DNA from 2 places in the Gordonia sp. CPCC 205515 genome. Region 2 is predicted to be linked to the other one. Evidence: riboswitches for the same ligand, from Rfam matches in the RefSeq annotation. Region 2 holds a riboswitch; the other holds the start of a gene.
What was found. Region 2 has a riboswitch for cyclic di-AMP ahead of AAFP30_RS19255 (transglycosylase family protein). Riboswitches for the same ligand answer to the same signal wherever they lie in the genome.
Positions count from the first base shown of each region.

Region 1: linked by a shared signal. The riboswitch ahead of AAFP30_RS03480 (C40 family peptidase) and the one ahead of AAFP30_RS19255 (transglycosylase family protein) in region 2 are both predicted to bind cyclic di-AMP.

Region 1 covers NZ_JBCLVJ010000002.1:669,786-675,724, forward strand. Annotated here, with positions in the region: gene AAFP30_RS03470 (Lrp/AsnC family transcriptional regulator) at 1-123, opposite strand, end outside; gene AAFP30_RS03475 (DEDD exonuclease domain-containing protein) at 165-1,919, opposite strand; cyclic di-AMP (ydaO/yuaA leader) riboswitch at 2,491-2,672, shown strand; gene AAFP30_RS03480 (C40 family peptidase) at 2,687-3,388, shown strand; gene AAFP30_RS03485 (C40 family peptidase) at 3,576-4,592, shown strand; gene AAFP30_RS03490 (peptidase MA family metallohydrolase) at 4,617-5,939, shown strand, end outside.
Region 2 covers NZ_JBCLVJ010000011.1:362,804-368,742, forward strand. Annotated here, with positions in the region: gene AAFP30_RS19225 (DUF2771 family protein) at 1-509, shown strand, start outside; gene AAFP30_RS19230 (cold-shock protein) at 516-935, opposite strand; gene AAFP30_RS19235 (hypothetical protein) at 1,129-1,335, shown strand; gene AAFP30_RS19240 (flavin reductase family protein) at 1,332-1,874, shown strand; gene moaA (GTP 3',8-cyclase MoaA) at 1,871-2,962, shown strand; gene AAFP30_RS19250 (MoaD/ThiS family protein) at 2,971-3,219, shown strand; cyclic di-AMP (ydaO/yuaA leader) riboswitch at 3,459-3,660, shown strand; gene AAFP30_RS19255 (transglycosylase family protein) at 3,668-4,300, shown strand; gene AAFP30_RS19260 (DUF6328 family protein) at 4,334-4,834, opposite strand; gene AAFP30_RS19265 (molybdenum cofactor biosynthesis protein MoaE) at 4,878-5,327, opposite strand; gene AAFP30_RS19270 (MogA/MoaB family molybdenum cofactor biosynthesis protein) at 5,327-5,812, opposite strand; gene moaC (cyclic pyranopterin monophosphate synthase MoaC) at 5,821-5,939, opposite strand, start outside.

The DNA of each region.
Region 1 (5,939 bases), on a different contig from region 2:
GATCAGATCGACGTCGCCGGCGCACGAGTAGACCTCTGAGACACCCGCGATGTCGGCGACGGCCTGCGCGGTCTCCGGGATCTGATGAACGTCGGCGTGGATCAGGACGATGGCGGTGATCATGGTTGACACAGTAGTGCTGCGGTCGCGTGCCGACCGGTGCCTCACCCCGCGCGGCGCGGCTCGCGTGCCGAACGGGCCGCGGCCGACCAGTCCAGGCGACGTTCGGCACTCGATGCGGGCAGCGCGAGCCCCTCGGTCGTCGCGACGATCCGCACGTGTGGTTCCTGAATCCATCGATAGAGCAGTCCCGCCTCCTCGACGGGGGCACCGCGCAACGGCCCCTCTCCAGGCAGCACGGTCTCCCCGGAGGCGACGAGCAGGTCGACGACGGGCATCGGGGCGACACCCCGCCGGGCGACACCCGCACTCGCCAGCCGTCCGTGCCGGATCACCGCGAACTCCCAACCGCCCGCACCGTCCGGGTGGGCGACGACGAGCTCGGCGATCGTGCACAACGCGGCCAGCCGCTGGCAGCGAGCCAGCGTGTCGATGGTCGATGAGATCCGATCCCGTTGGCGCGCAGCACTTTCGAACATCTGCGCGTCGGATAGGTGGTGCAGTCGGGCGGTCAGGGTGTCGATCACCGTATCGGAGTCGCCGGCGAAGAGATCGCGGACCGCGGTGACCCGCGGCAGGTAGTCGGGCAGCGTCAGCGGCCGGTCGGACGCGGCGTGGCAACCGCCGATCCGCGGGCCGCCCACGTCCTCCGACCGGCACCAGTGGTGCGTCGCGCGTCCCAATCGTGTTGTGCAACTGCGCAACCCGGCGGCCTGACCGATGAGGTCGGCGATGGTGGCGGCCGTCGTCCGGTTGCCGATCGGTCCGAGTGACACCTCGCCGGGCGTGCGACTGATCTTCAGTCGTCCGAATCGTTCTGGCGTCAGCACGATCCACCACCCGCGATGGGGCTGGGTGGACCGGCGGTTGTAGGCCGGGGCGTGCGCGGCCAGCAGTCGCAGCTCGCGGACGCCTGCCTCGAGGGCGTGGGCGCACTCGACGTGGTCGACGCGGACGGCGAGCATGACCATCTCGGCCATGCGCGGCCGCGGATCGTTGCCGGTGAAGTACGACATCACCCGGCGACGCAGATCACTCGCGGTGCCCACATAGAGCACCTCGTCGGACGGGCCGCGGAAGAGATACACCCCGGGCCGGGTCGGGAGGTGTTCGGCCATGCTCCGTTTGGCCCGCAGGCGGGGAGACGACCGGGGGAGATAGGCGGTGAGCTCACGGAAGGTGCCGACACCCTGATTGCCGACCCGCTCGAGCAGACAGTGGAACACCTCGACGGTGGCGCGGGCGTCGTCGAGCGCACGGTGGGTGGGTCGCACGGACACATGGAAGAGGTCGGCCAGGACCGAGAGCTTCACCGACGGCGCTTCGTCGCGGGTGAGGATGCGCCTGGCCATGGTGACGGTGCACAGGCTCACGGTGAATGGCCAGTCGATATCCAGACGAGCAGCGTTCTGGCGCAGGAACCCCATATCGAAGCGGGCGTTGTGCGCGACGAGGATGGCGCCGCGCGCGAACTCGACGAATGCCGGCAGCACCGCACCGATCCGCGGAGCGTCGTACACCATCGCCTCGGTGATGCCGGTCAGTGTGACGATCTGCGGGGGAATGCGACAGCCCGGGTCGACGAGGGTGGCGAACTCGCCGATCACCTCGCCGCCGCGGATCTTCACCGCACCGATCTCGGTGATCCGGTCCTCGGTGGGGCTGCCGCCGGTGGTTTCGAGGTCGACGACGACGAGGGTGGTGTCGAACAGGGAGCGGTCCGAATAGTCGTCGCCGCCGTCGTCGAGGTCGGCGAAGGTGAGTTGCCCACCGGGCGGGCTGAGGGTGCTGCTGGCCACGGTGCGAACACTAGTTCGACGGTCCGACAGTGACTGGTGTGACACCCGGGAAAGCTGTGACAAACGGAATTGTCGGTGGGTGGTTCTAGTGTCCGGGGCATGTGAGACGCAGGTCCGATTCACCAGGTCGGACCGCGGCGACATACCCGACCGCAGGCAAATGAGATGGAGATCACAAATGTATATCGACTGCCAGTCCTGCCCGGCCCGTCCGCTCGCCTGTGACGGGTGCATGATGCAGACCTTGTTTGGTGCCCCTAACTGCGACGATGGCCGTTCTTCAGAGTATGGAAAGACCCCTGCCGCACCCGCTGGACCGGATGCCGAAATCGACGCTGCGATCGATGTATTCGCTTCTGCTGCAATGATCTCCAATTCCGCTGCACTATCTGCAAGAAATGGGAAAACCACACGTCAGGGCGGCGCTGCGGGGAAATCTCTGCGAATTCTGCGAGCCGGCTGAAAAGTGGGTCGTTCGTCCCTATTCCGGGACCGGTGGACAGACCCGCATCCGGTTTCGTAACCTTTCCGAGACCTTTGCAGAGCGTCCCGCTCCGACCGGAGTGGTCTGGATAGGTCACCGCTCAATCGCCCTCACGGGCGAACCGGGGAACCATCTTTTTCGGAGCAATCCGATGGGGGTGAATCGTGCCTGCCCACAGCCGTGTCTTCACGGTAGCGGAGCAGAAACGTAGGGCCATTCTTCCGGCCCGAACCCGACAGCTAACTCGGTAGGCGGTAGCGGGAGAACAAGGAGAACTAGCTTCGTGGCCAAACATCGTTTGGAACAGCCCAACCGCGGCAGCAAGGTGGCCAAGCGTGCAGTGGTCGCCGGCTCGATCACCGTCGGTTCGCTGGCCGCTGTCGCCGGACCGGCGCTTGCTGCGCCGGTGCATGTGCCGAATATCGGAACTTTCGAACTGCCTGGGGTCGATACCAAGCAGATCCCCCAGCAGTTCCAGCAGCCCAAGGGCCCGGCCGTGAAGTCGTCACCGGCCGCCAAGACCTCGCCGGGCGCCACCGTCGAGATCCCGAACCTGGGTTCCTTCACCGTGCCGGGCCTGAACAACAACCAGATCCCGGACCAGTTCAAGCCCAAGGGCGGCGCCGGTCTCTTCGGCAAGCGCACCGTTGCCCAGAAGGCCGTCAGCATCGCGGAGAGCAAGATCGGCGCCCCGTACTCGTACGGCTCGGCCGGACCGAACGCCTTCGACTGCTCGGGTCTCGTCTACTACTCGTACAAGCAGGCCGGCAAGACCATCCCGCGCGACAGCTACGGACAGCTCGGCGGGGGCCGCGGTGTCTCGCTCGCCGACGCCAAGCCCGGCGACGTACTGATCTTCAACGGCGGCAGCCACGCAGGCATGTACATCGGCGGCGGTCGCTTCGTGCACGCCTCCACCTACGGTGTCCCGGTCCAGAAGGACTCCGTCAAGAACTGGAACGTCACCGCCGTCCGGCGTTACTGAGTAACCCGATAGGGTGAGCGTTGTGTTGGGGCGGATCACGCGAACGGCGTGATCCGCCCGAACAGTCTTTCGGCCGATGCCGGGCGTGGGGGAAAGCGGTGGAGGAGTAGTGAAGTCCGTGGTATCCGGATGGTGGACCGATGGTTGGCGGTCCGGACGTAGGTGGTCTGGGCGGTCGGTCCCGGCGATGTTCGCCGCCGCCGGGTTGGCCGGCGTCGTCGTGGCCGGACAGCTCGGGCCGGCGGCTCCCGTCGCCACTGCCGCCCCGGTCCGCAGCGCCGACCAATTGCTCGTCCAGTACCGGAAACTGAGCACCGACGCCGAGAAGTCGGCCGAGGCGATGCACAACGCGCAGATCGAGTACAACAAGCAGCGGGGCATCGTCGCCAGGGCCCGTGCGTCGTCGACCGCGGCCGCGGCCACGCTGACCGCCACCCAGAAACGCCTCGACGCCTACCAGAACCGGGTCGACTCGGTGGTTCGCGCCAGCTACAAGGGCGCCCGGGTCAATCGGCTCTACGCCGTGCTCACCAGCGACTCCCCGCAGTCACTGCTCGATCAGATGTCGGGCCTCGAGGTCGTCTCACGTCAGGCCGCCGCGGATCTGAAGGGTCTCAAGGCCGCTCGCGCGAAGACGACGGCGGCCAAGGCCGCCGCCGATCAGACCGCCGACGAGGCCACCACCGCCGTCGCCGCCGCGGAGAAGACCCGGGGCGAACTCCAGGCCAAGCAGGCCAACCTGCAACTGCAGGCGATCCGCATCCGGGCGATCTACGGCTCCATGACCGGCAAGCAGCTGGCCGCACTCGCCGGCCCCCGCTTCGACTTCGACCCGCGAATCGTGCCGCGCGGCACCGCACCCGAGCTGGTTGCGGTGCAGGCCGCGCTGACGCGCATCGGCGACCCGTACGTCTGGGGCGCCACCGGCCCGAGTTCGTTCGACTGCTCCGGCCTCATGGTGTGGGCCTACAAGCAGGCAGGCCGTACCCTGCCGCGTTCCAGCGAGGCGCAGAACGGCGCCGGAACGTCGGTGGCGCGCAACGATCTACGGCCCGGCGACCTGATCATCTACTACCCGGACGCCCATCATGTCGGTATGTACGTCGGCGACGGTTACGTCATCCACGCCTCCACCTTCGGGGTACCGGTCAAGGTCGTCCCGATCGACGAGGCGGGACCCTTCAACTCGGCACGCCGGTACTGACTGGTGCGTGTCCGACTCACCGCGGTGAGCTCACTGTTGCTGGTCGCCACCGTCGCGGTCGGCTGCGCGCAGGACGATGCGTCACCTGCGCCGTCGGTGAGTTCGACGACCGTGGCGAGCGCGACGACCGCGCCCAATGTCTACGAGGAACAGCGCACCGCGGGGGTCCAGACTGCGCTCGACGCCTTCGGCAAGGCGATGGTGAGCGGCGACACCGCGCGTCTCGACCAACTCGTCGACGACGCCGCGACCCCCGCATTCCGCCAGCGTGTGCAGACCGGGGCCACCAACCTGTCGCGCGCGGGGGTGATTGCCGATCCGGCGCCCCCGCCACCATCTCCCGCACCGTCCACTTCCGGCGCCCCGTCCACCTCTGGCGCCCCGTCGGCCTCGGCCGCCGCCGAGCCGTCACCGGTGCGCGGTCACCGATTGCAGCTCAAGGAGTTCCGCTACCAGCTGGCGCCCACCGAGGAAGCCGAGACACTCGTGCCGCCGCAACTCCAGCGCCGCCTCGACGCGCAGGGCAGCTCCGATTCCTGGGTGGCGCCGGTGGAATTGCACTATGCCCTCGGCGGTTCCGCGCTGCCCGGCGTCGACGAGCCGGAAATCGTGCTGGCCACCCAATTCGTGATGGCGCGCTACGGCGACGACTGGACGGTCGTCGGTGACGCGGCGGCGATCGGCGGCACTCCGGCACCGATCACGGTGTGGGACTTCCCCGGACTGGCCGCCGACGACGTCCGCACCGCGGGCGGGGAGTCGGTGATCACCTCGTACCCGGGCACCGCCACCACGGTGGCCCATCTGCGCAACCTGCTGCCGGGGGCGGTGGCGTCGGTCTCCGCCTTCTGGGGCGACGACTGGCCGCGGCGCGCAGTTGTGGTGGCCACCGACCGGCCGGCCGAATTCCGCGGTCTGGCAGCCAGTTCCGCCACCGACATCACCGGTGCGGCGGCCGCGACGGTGTTCTCCCGGGTCGATACCGAGCACCACACCGCGATCGGCCAGCGGATCGTGCTCACCCCGAGCGCGGGCGATCTGCCCGAACCGGCGCTCGGCGTGGTGCTGCGCCATGAACTGACCCACGTCGCGGCCCGATCGGTGACCTCCTCCTCGGCACCCCTGTGGATCACCGAGGGCGTCGCCGAATACGTCGGCCGAACCGGCACCTACACCCGATTCGATGACGCCGCACCGGATCTCGCCGCAGAGATCCGCGCGCAGAACCTCCCGACCGCGCTGCCCGCCGACGGTGAGTTCGCCGTCGATTCGGAGCAGGCGCGCCTGGCCTACCAGTCGGCGTGGTCGGTGGCCGCCTATGTGGCGGAGCGGTATGGGGAGGACGGG
Region 2 (5,939 bases):
TCGTGGTGGCGTTCGTGGTCGTCGTCGGGGCGACGGTGGCGGTGCTGACCAAGGACACCTGGTCGGGGGATGGCCACGACGACGAGGGCTACCTCCAGCTGGCGATCGGCGACGATCTCGTCCGCGTCGAACCCGCCAAGTGGTGCGATGTGCTGGTCCGCGAATGCGACCCGCCGGGCGCCGAACTGCGGCCGTCGCCGCACGAGCCGATCCCCGCGGGTGAATCGGCGTTGATGTCGGTGTCGCAGGAGATCGCCGAGAGCCCGTGGGTGCTGTACCTGATGTATGCCGACCGCAACGGGAAGATCATCAACCCCGAACCCGAGGGCATCGCGCAGCGCAGCGACAGCACCTACACGCAGGTGCTGCGGTCGACGCCGGATCGGGTCCTGATCAATGTCGAGGTGCAGCCACTGTCCGCGGTCACCGAAGGCGACGATTACGTGGCCCGCGGCATCCTGTCGGTGAACACCACACCCGAGGGCTTCACGGTGCGCACGACCGACTGAGTCGGGTCAGCTCTCGAGTTCGCGGGCGACCGCGCGCACGACCTCGGCGATGCGTGCCGCGGTCTTGCGGTCCGGGTACCGGCCCTTGCGCAGGTCGGGCTGCACTTTGCCCTCGAGCAGGGTGATCAGGTCGGCGACCATGCCGTGCAGCTCGTCGGGCGAGTGCCGCTTGGCCAAGGCTTCCTTGCGTGCGGTCTCACGGACGTTCTTCACCACGCTGGGCGCGGGGTCGAGCACGGTGACGCTCAGCGCCTGCGGTCCACGACGACCGGCGGCCATGCCGAACTCGACGCGCTGCCCCGGTTTGAGGGCCGCCGTCCCTTCGGGCAGGGCGGAGGAACGGACGTAGACGTCCTCACCGCTGTCCTGCGCGAGGAATCCAAAGCCTTTTTCCGCGTCGTACCACTTCACCTTGCCGGTTGGCACTGTGCTCACCTTCACCTGTAACTCGGATGTTCATGACAAAAGCGCCTCGCTCCAAAAACAGACCTCAGAGCAAAAGGCGCCTGTGTGCACAGTCTAGCCAACGCCGGATCTCGCGGTCACGTGGATTACCTCACGCTCGGGTAGTGCGTGAGGCCGACCACCTTTGACGGTGTCGTGTTCTACCGTGGAGAGCATGAAGAGACAGTCGTCGTACCTGCTGCAGGTGGCGGTGGTCGTGTTCCTGATCGGCGTGGCCGCGATCGTGGCGCTGTTCGTGACCCCGTTGGTCACCGACGGTGGTACCGCGCCGACGTTCGTCTACCTACTGACCATGTGCGCTCCCCTGGGTTTCGCGCTCGGCGTGGTGTTCGCTCTGCGCTCGGGACGGCGGACACGGTGAGCGTCAATTCGGAGACCCCAACGTTGCTGTCCCCGGCAGCCGACGAGTCGGCCCTGAAGCGGGCCTACAGCTGCTTCCCGTCCGGTGTCGTCGCGGTCTGCTGCCGCATTCCGCACCCCGACGGCGTCCTGGAGTCGGTCGGCATGGCGGCCAGCGCGTTCACCACCGTCTCCCTCGATCCGCCGCTCGTCTCGGTCTGTGTGCAGAACACGTCCACCACCTGGCCGCGGCTGCGCGGGGCGGCGGCCATCGGGCTGAGCGTGTTCGCCCACGACCAATCCGACCTCTGCCGCCAGCTCGCCGGCCCCAGCGAGGACCGGTTCGTCGGGATCACCCCGTTCGCCACCGACGACGGCGCGCTGTTCATCCCGGCTGCGGCGGCCAATCTGTCGTGCTCGCTCTACAAAGAGATCCCGGCCGGCGACCACACCCTGGTCCTGCTGCGCATCGAAGCACTGCGCTGCGATCCCGGCGTCGAACCACTTGTTTTCCACGCCAGCACTTTTCGTTCACTGGAAGCGCGCAGGGCGATGCCATGACCCTCGTCTCACTCGGTCTGCCCACCACCCCGCCGGCCATCGGCGCGGTGCCGATCGATACGCCGCGCAGCGGCCCGTTGGTCGACCGGTTCGGCCGTGTCGTGCGCGATCTGCGGGTCTCGGTGACCGACCGCTGCAACCTGCGCTGCACCTACTGCATGCCGGAAGAGGGACTCGACTGGCTGCCGACCGAGCAGGCACTGACCACCGCCGAGTTGGTCCGCGTCCTGCGAGTCGCCGTCGACGAACTCGGCGTCGAGACCATCCGATTCACCGGGGGTGAGCCGCTGCTGCGTCGGGACCTCGAGGAGCTCATCGCTGCTGTGGCCGCCCTGCCGAGCAGGCCCGAGATCGCGATGACCACCAACGGCCTGGGATTGACCCGCCGGATCGACGGTCTCGTCGCGGCCGGACTCGACCGCATCAACGTCTCCCTCGACACCGTCAACCCGGCGAGGTTCGCCGAGATCACCCGCCGCGACCGGCTCGACGACGTCATCGCCGGACTCGCCGCCGCCCGCCGCGCCGGGCTGTCGAGGATCAAGGTCAACGCAGTCCTCCCTGCGCGCGACGACCTCCCCCGCCTGCCCGACCTGCTGCGCTTCTGCCTCGAGCACGGTTACGAACTGCGGGTGATCGAGCAGATGCCGCTCGACGCCGACCACCGCTGGAACCGGGAGGCGATGGTCACGGCCGACGAGATCCTCGCCGTGCTGCGCACCGAGTTCACGCTGCTGCCCGATCCGCGGCCGCGGGGCAGCGCGCCCGCCGCCACCTGGCTTGTCGACGGTCACGGAAGCCCGGACCGCCCGGCACGCGTCGGCGTGATCGCGTCGGTCACCCGACCGTTCTGCGGCGACTGCGACCGCGCCCGGCTGACCGCCGACGGCGCCCTGCGCAACTGCTTGTTCGCGCAGTCGGAGACCGATCTGCGGACCCTGCTGCGCAGCGACCTCCCAGAGCGCAGCCTCGACGCCGCGATCGTCGACCTCTGGCGCACCAACGCATGGATGAAGGAGCCTGGCCACGGCGTCAACGGACCGAATTTCCATCAGCCGACGCGGCCGATGTCGGCCATCGGCGGGTGACCCGGCCGATGCAACTGACCGTGCGCTACTTCGCCGCTGCGCGCGCGGCGGCCGGCACCGAATCGACGACGATCGAGATCGGTCCGGACGCCTCGCTCGCCGACCTCGAGAGCATGCTCGCCGCCGGCAACCCCGAGCTGGCTCGGGTGCTGGACCGCTGTTCGTACTTGCGCGACGCTGTCGCCCTCTGCGACCGGACCGTGGTGCTCGGCGACTGCGACACCCTCGACGTACTCCCCCCATTCGCAGGTGGCTGAGGCCACAATGACGATGTGACGTTCCTCACATAACGAATGAATAACAGGACGGCCACAAGTCGACTATCGCCGCGTGAGCAGGCAGGACGTCACAAGTGGGTCGAAAGTCCCGATCTGAGCGCGAAACTCGTTGTGCGAACAACTATCGTTCGCACTGCTGAACGTCGTACTGTCTAGGACGACCGCCATTGGTGGTCACGACCACATAACAGACAGACACCGTCATGTCGGCCGCGCCGAGCCTCGCTCCGCCGATGTGCACGACCAGAGAAGAACTTCTAGGAGCGAGGACGGGGGACCCACCTCTCCCTGTGGAGAGTTCGGACGCCTACCCGGCGTCCTTGGGGTCAAGTCTCGACCGCGGCACACGTCGCGCCGAGACCGGGCAACCTCTCGCCCGAACCCGACAGCTGACTTCGTAGGCGCGTGGAGAGAGGAAACACCACTCATGTCCGGACGCCATCGCAAACCGTCGACCACCTCGACCACCAAGACCTTCGCCAAGGTCGCACTGACCGGCGCCGTCCTCGGCGGCGGAGCGGCCCTCATCGGTACCGGTTCGGCCAACGCCGCCACCGACTCCGAGTGGAACCAGGTCGCCCAGTGCGAGTCGGGTGGCAACTGGGCCATCAACACCGGTAACGGTTACCAGGGTGGCCTGCAGTTCAGCCCGAGCACCTGGGCCGGACACGGCGGCACCGAGTTCGCTCCGAGCGCCAACCAGGCCACCCGTGAGCAGCAGATCGTCGTCGCCGAGCGCGTGCTGGGCAGCCAGGGCAAGGGCGCCTGGCCGGTGTGCGGCACCGGACTGTCGGGTGCAACCCAGCGCACCGCGCCGGCCGAGGCCCCGAAGAACCTGCTGCAGGTGCCGCAGCTGCCGAAGCTGGAGAAGTCCGGCGACGCCGCGACCACCAAGGACGTGACCAAGCAGCTCGACGCCGCGGTGTCGAACGCCCAGAAGAAGGGCACGATCAGCCCCGAGGTCAAGCAGCTCTGGGAGTCGGTCAACAAGAGCGGCGTTCAGCTCAGCCCGGATCAGATCAAGCTGTTCAACCAGAACAAGCACCTGCTGCCGAACTGAGCAACCCTCTGAACGAAGGGCCCCGCACGATGATCACTCCGTGCGGGGCCCTTTTCCACTCTTCTGCCGCTCCCGCAGCGGCAGGATGATCCACATGATCGCGAAGACGATGAGCGCGACGATCCCGGCCGCCACCGCCGCGCCGGTCCCGGCCACGACGTCGAAGATCAGCACCAGCACCCCGGTCATCGCCAGGCCCAGGCACACCAGCCCGATCAGGGTCAGCCAGTGTGACCGGTCGACGAGTTCGGCGACCGCGTGCCGTCGAAACAGCAGTCGATGCAAGGCCACCGGCGAGATCAGCGTGACCACCGCCAGCACCGCGAACACCAGACTCACCAGGTAGAGATCCTGCTGCGCAGTGGACAGCTCGGTGAACCGCTGTTGGAACGGGATCGTCAACATCAAGCCGGTCAGGATCTGCACCCCGGTCTGCACGACACGCAGCTCTTGCAGCAGGCTCGCCCAATTCCGGTCGAGACGTTCGGTACTCGTCTCGTTCCGGTCCGCGTCGTCGTCGGGCACCGGGTTCATGGAGATGACCCTACTGATATGCCCTACGCCGGCGGGTCTGACTTCAGGCCGATCCGACCCACTCGTCGGTGCCGTCGGCGAACACCTGGTGCTTCCAGACCGGTATCCGCGCCTTGACCTCGTCGACGAGCAGCGCGCACGTCTCGAAGGCCGCGCGGCGGTGATCGGCGGCCACAGCGACGACGAAGGCGGCATCGCCGACCGTCAGGTCTCCCACGCGATGGGATACCGCAACCGCCCGCACTCCGGTCGCCTGCGCGGCGATCTCCCCCACCACGTCGGCCAGCACTGCCGGCGCGCTCGGGTGCGACGAGTAGACCAGCCGGGTGACGTCGTGTCCGTGATCATGATTGCGCACGGCCCCGACAAATCCGACCACCGCGCCTGCAGTACCGCCCGCGGCGTCGCTGACCGCCTTCTCATGGTCGTCGAGTCGGATCGGGTGCTCCGACAGGTCGGCACGCACGACGCGGGCGGGACCGGTATCGGGCATCAGTGGTCACCGCCGCGGATCTGATCGAGGGCATGCTCGAGTACGCCGTCGAGGACGCCGAGTCCGTCGCGCACACCACCGGTGGAGCCGGGCAGATTCACCACGAGCGTGCCGTCGGCGACGCCGGCGAGGCCGCGGGAGAGGATGGCGGTCGGCACCGCGGGCAGTCCGGCGGCGCGGATCGCGTCGGCGAGTCCGGGGATCTCGACGTCGAGGAGGGGACGGGTTTGTTCCGGGGTGCGGTCGGTGGGCGTGAGCCCGGTGCCGCCGCTGGTGATGACGAGGTCGGCCTCGGCGTAGATGCCGGCGCGGATCGCCGCGCCGACCGGTGGGCCGTCGGAGACGACGATGAGTTCGTCGACGACGTAGCCGCGCTCGGTGAGCCAGTCGCTGATCAGCGGGCCGGCCCGGTCGGGATACTCGCCGCGGCTCGCACGGGTGGAGGCGATGACGATGCGGGCGACGCGGGCGCGCTGTTCGGTCACGGTGTCGCTCAGTCCCGATGCCACGGACCGGATTTGCCGCCGGTCTTGGACAGCAGCCGGATGTCGGTCATCGATGCCCGGCGGTCGACGGCCTTGACCATGTCGTGCAGCGTCAGCCCGGTCACCG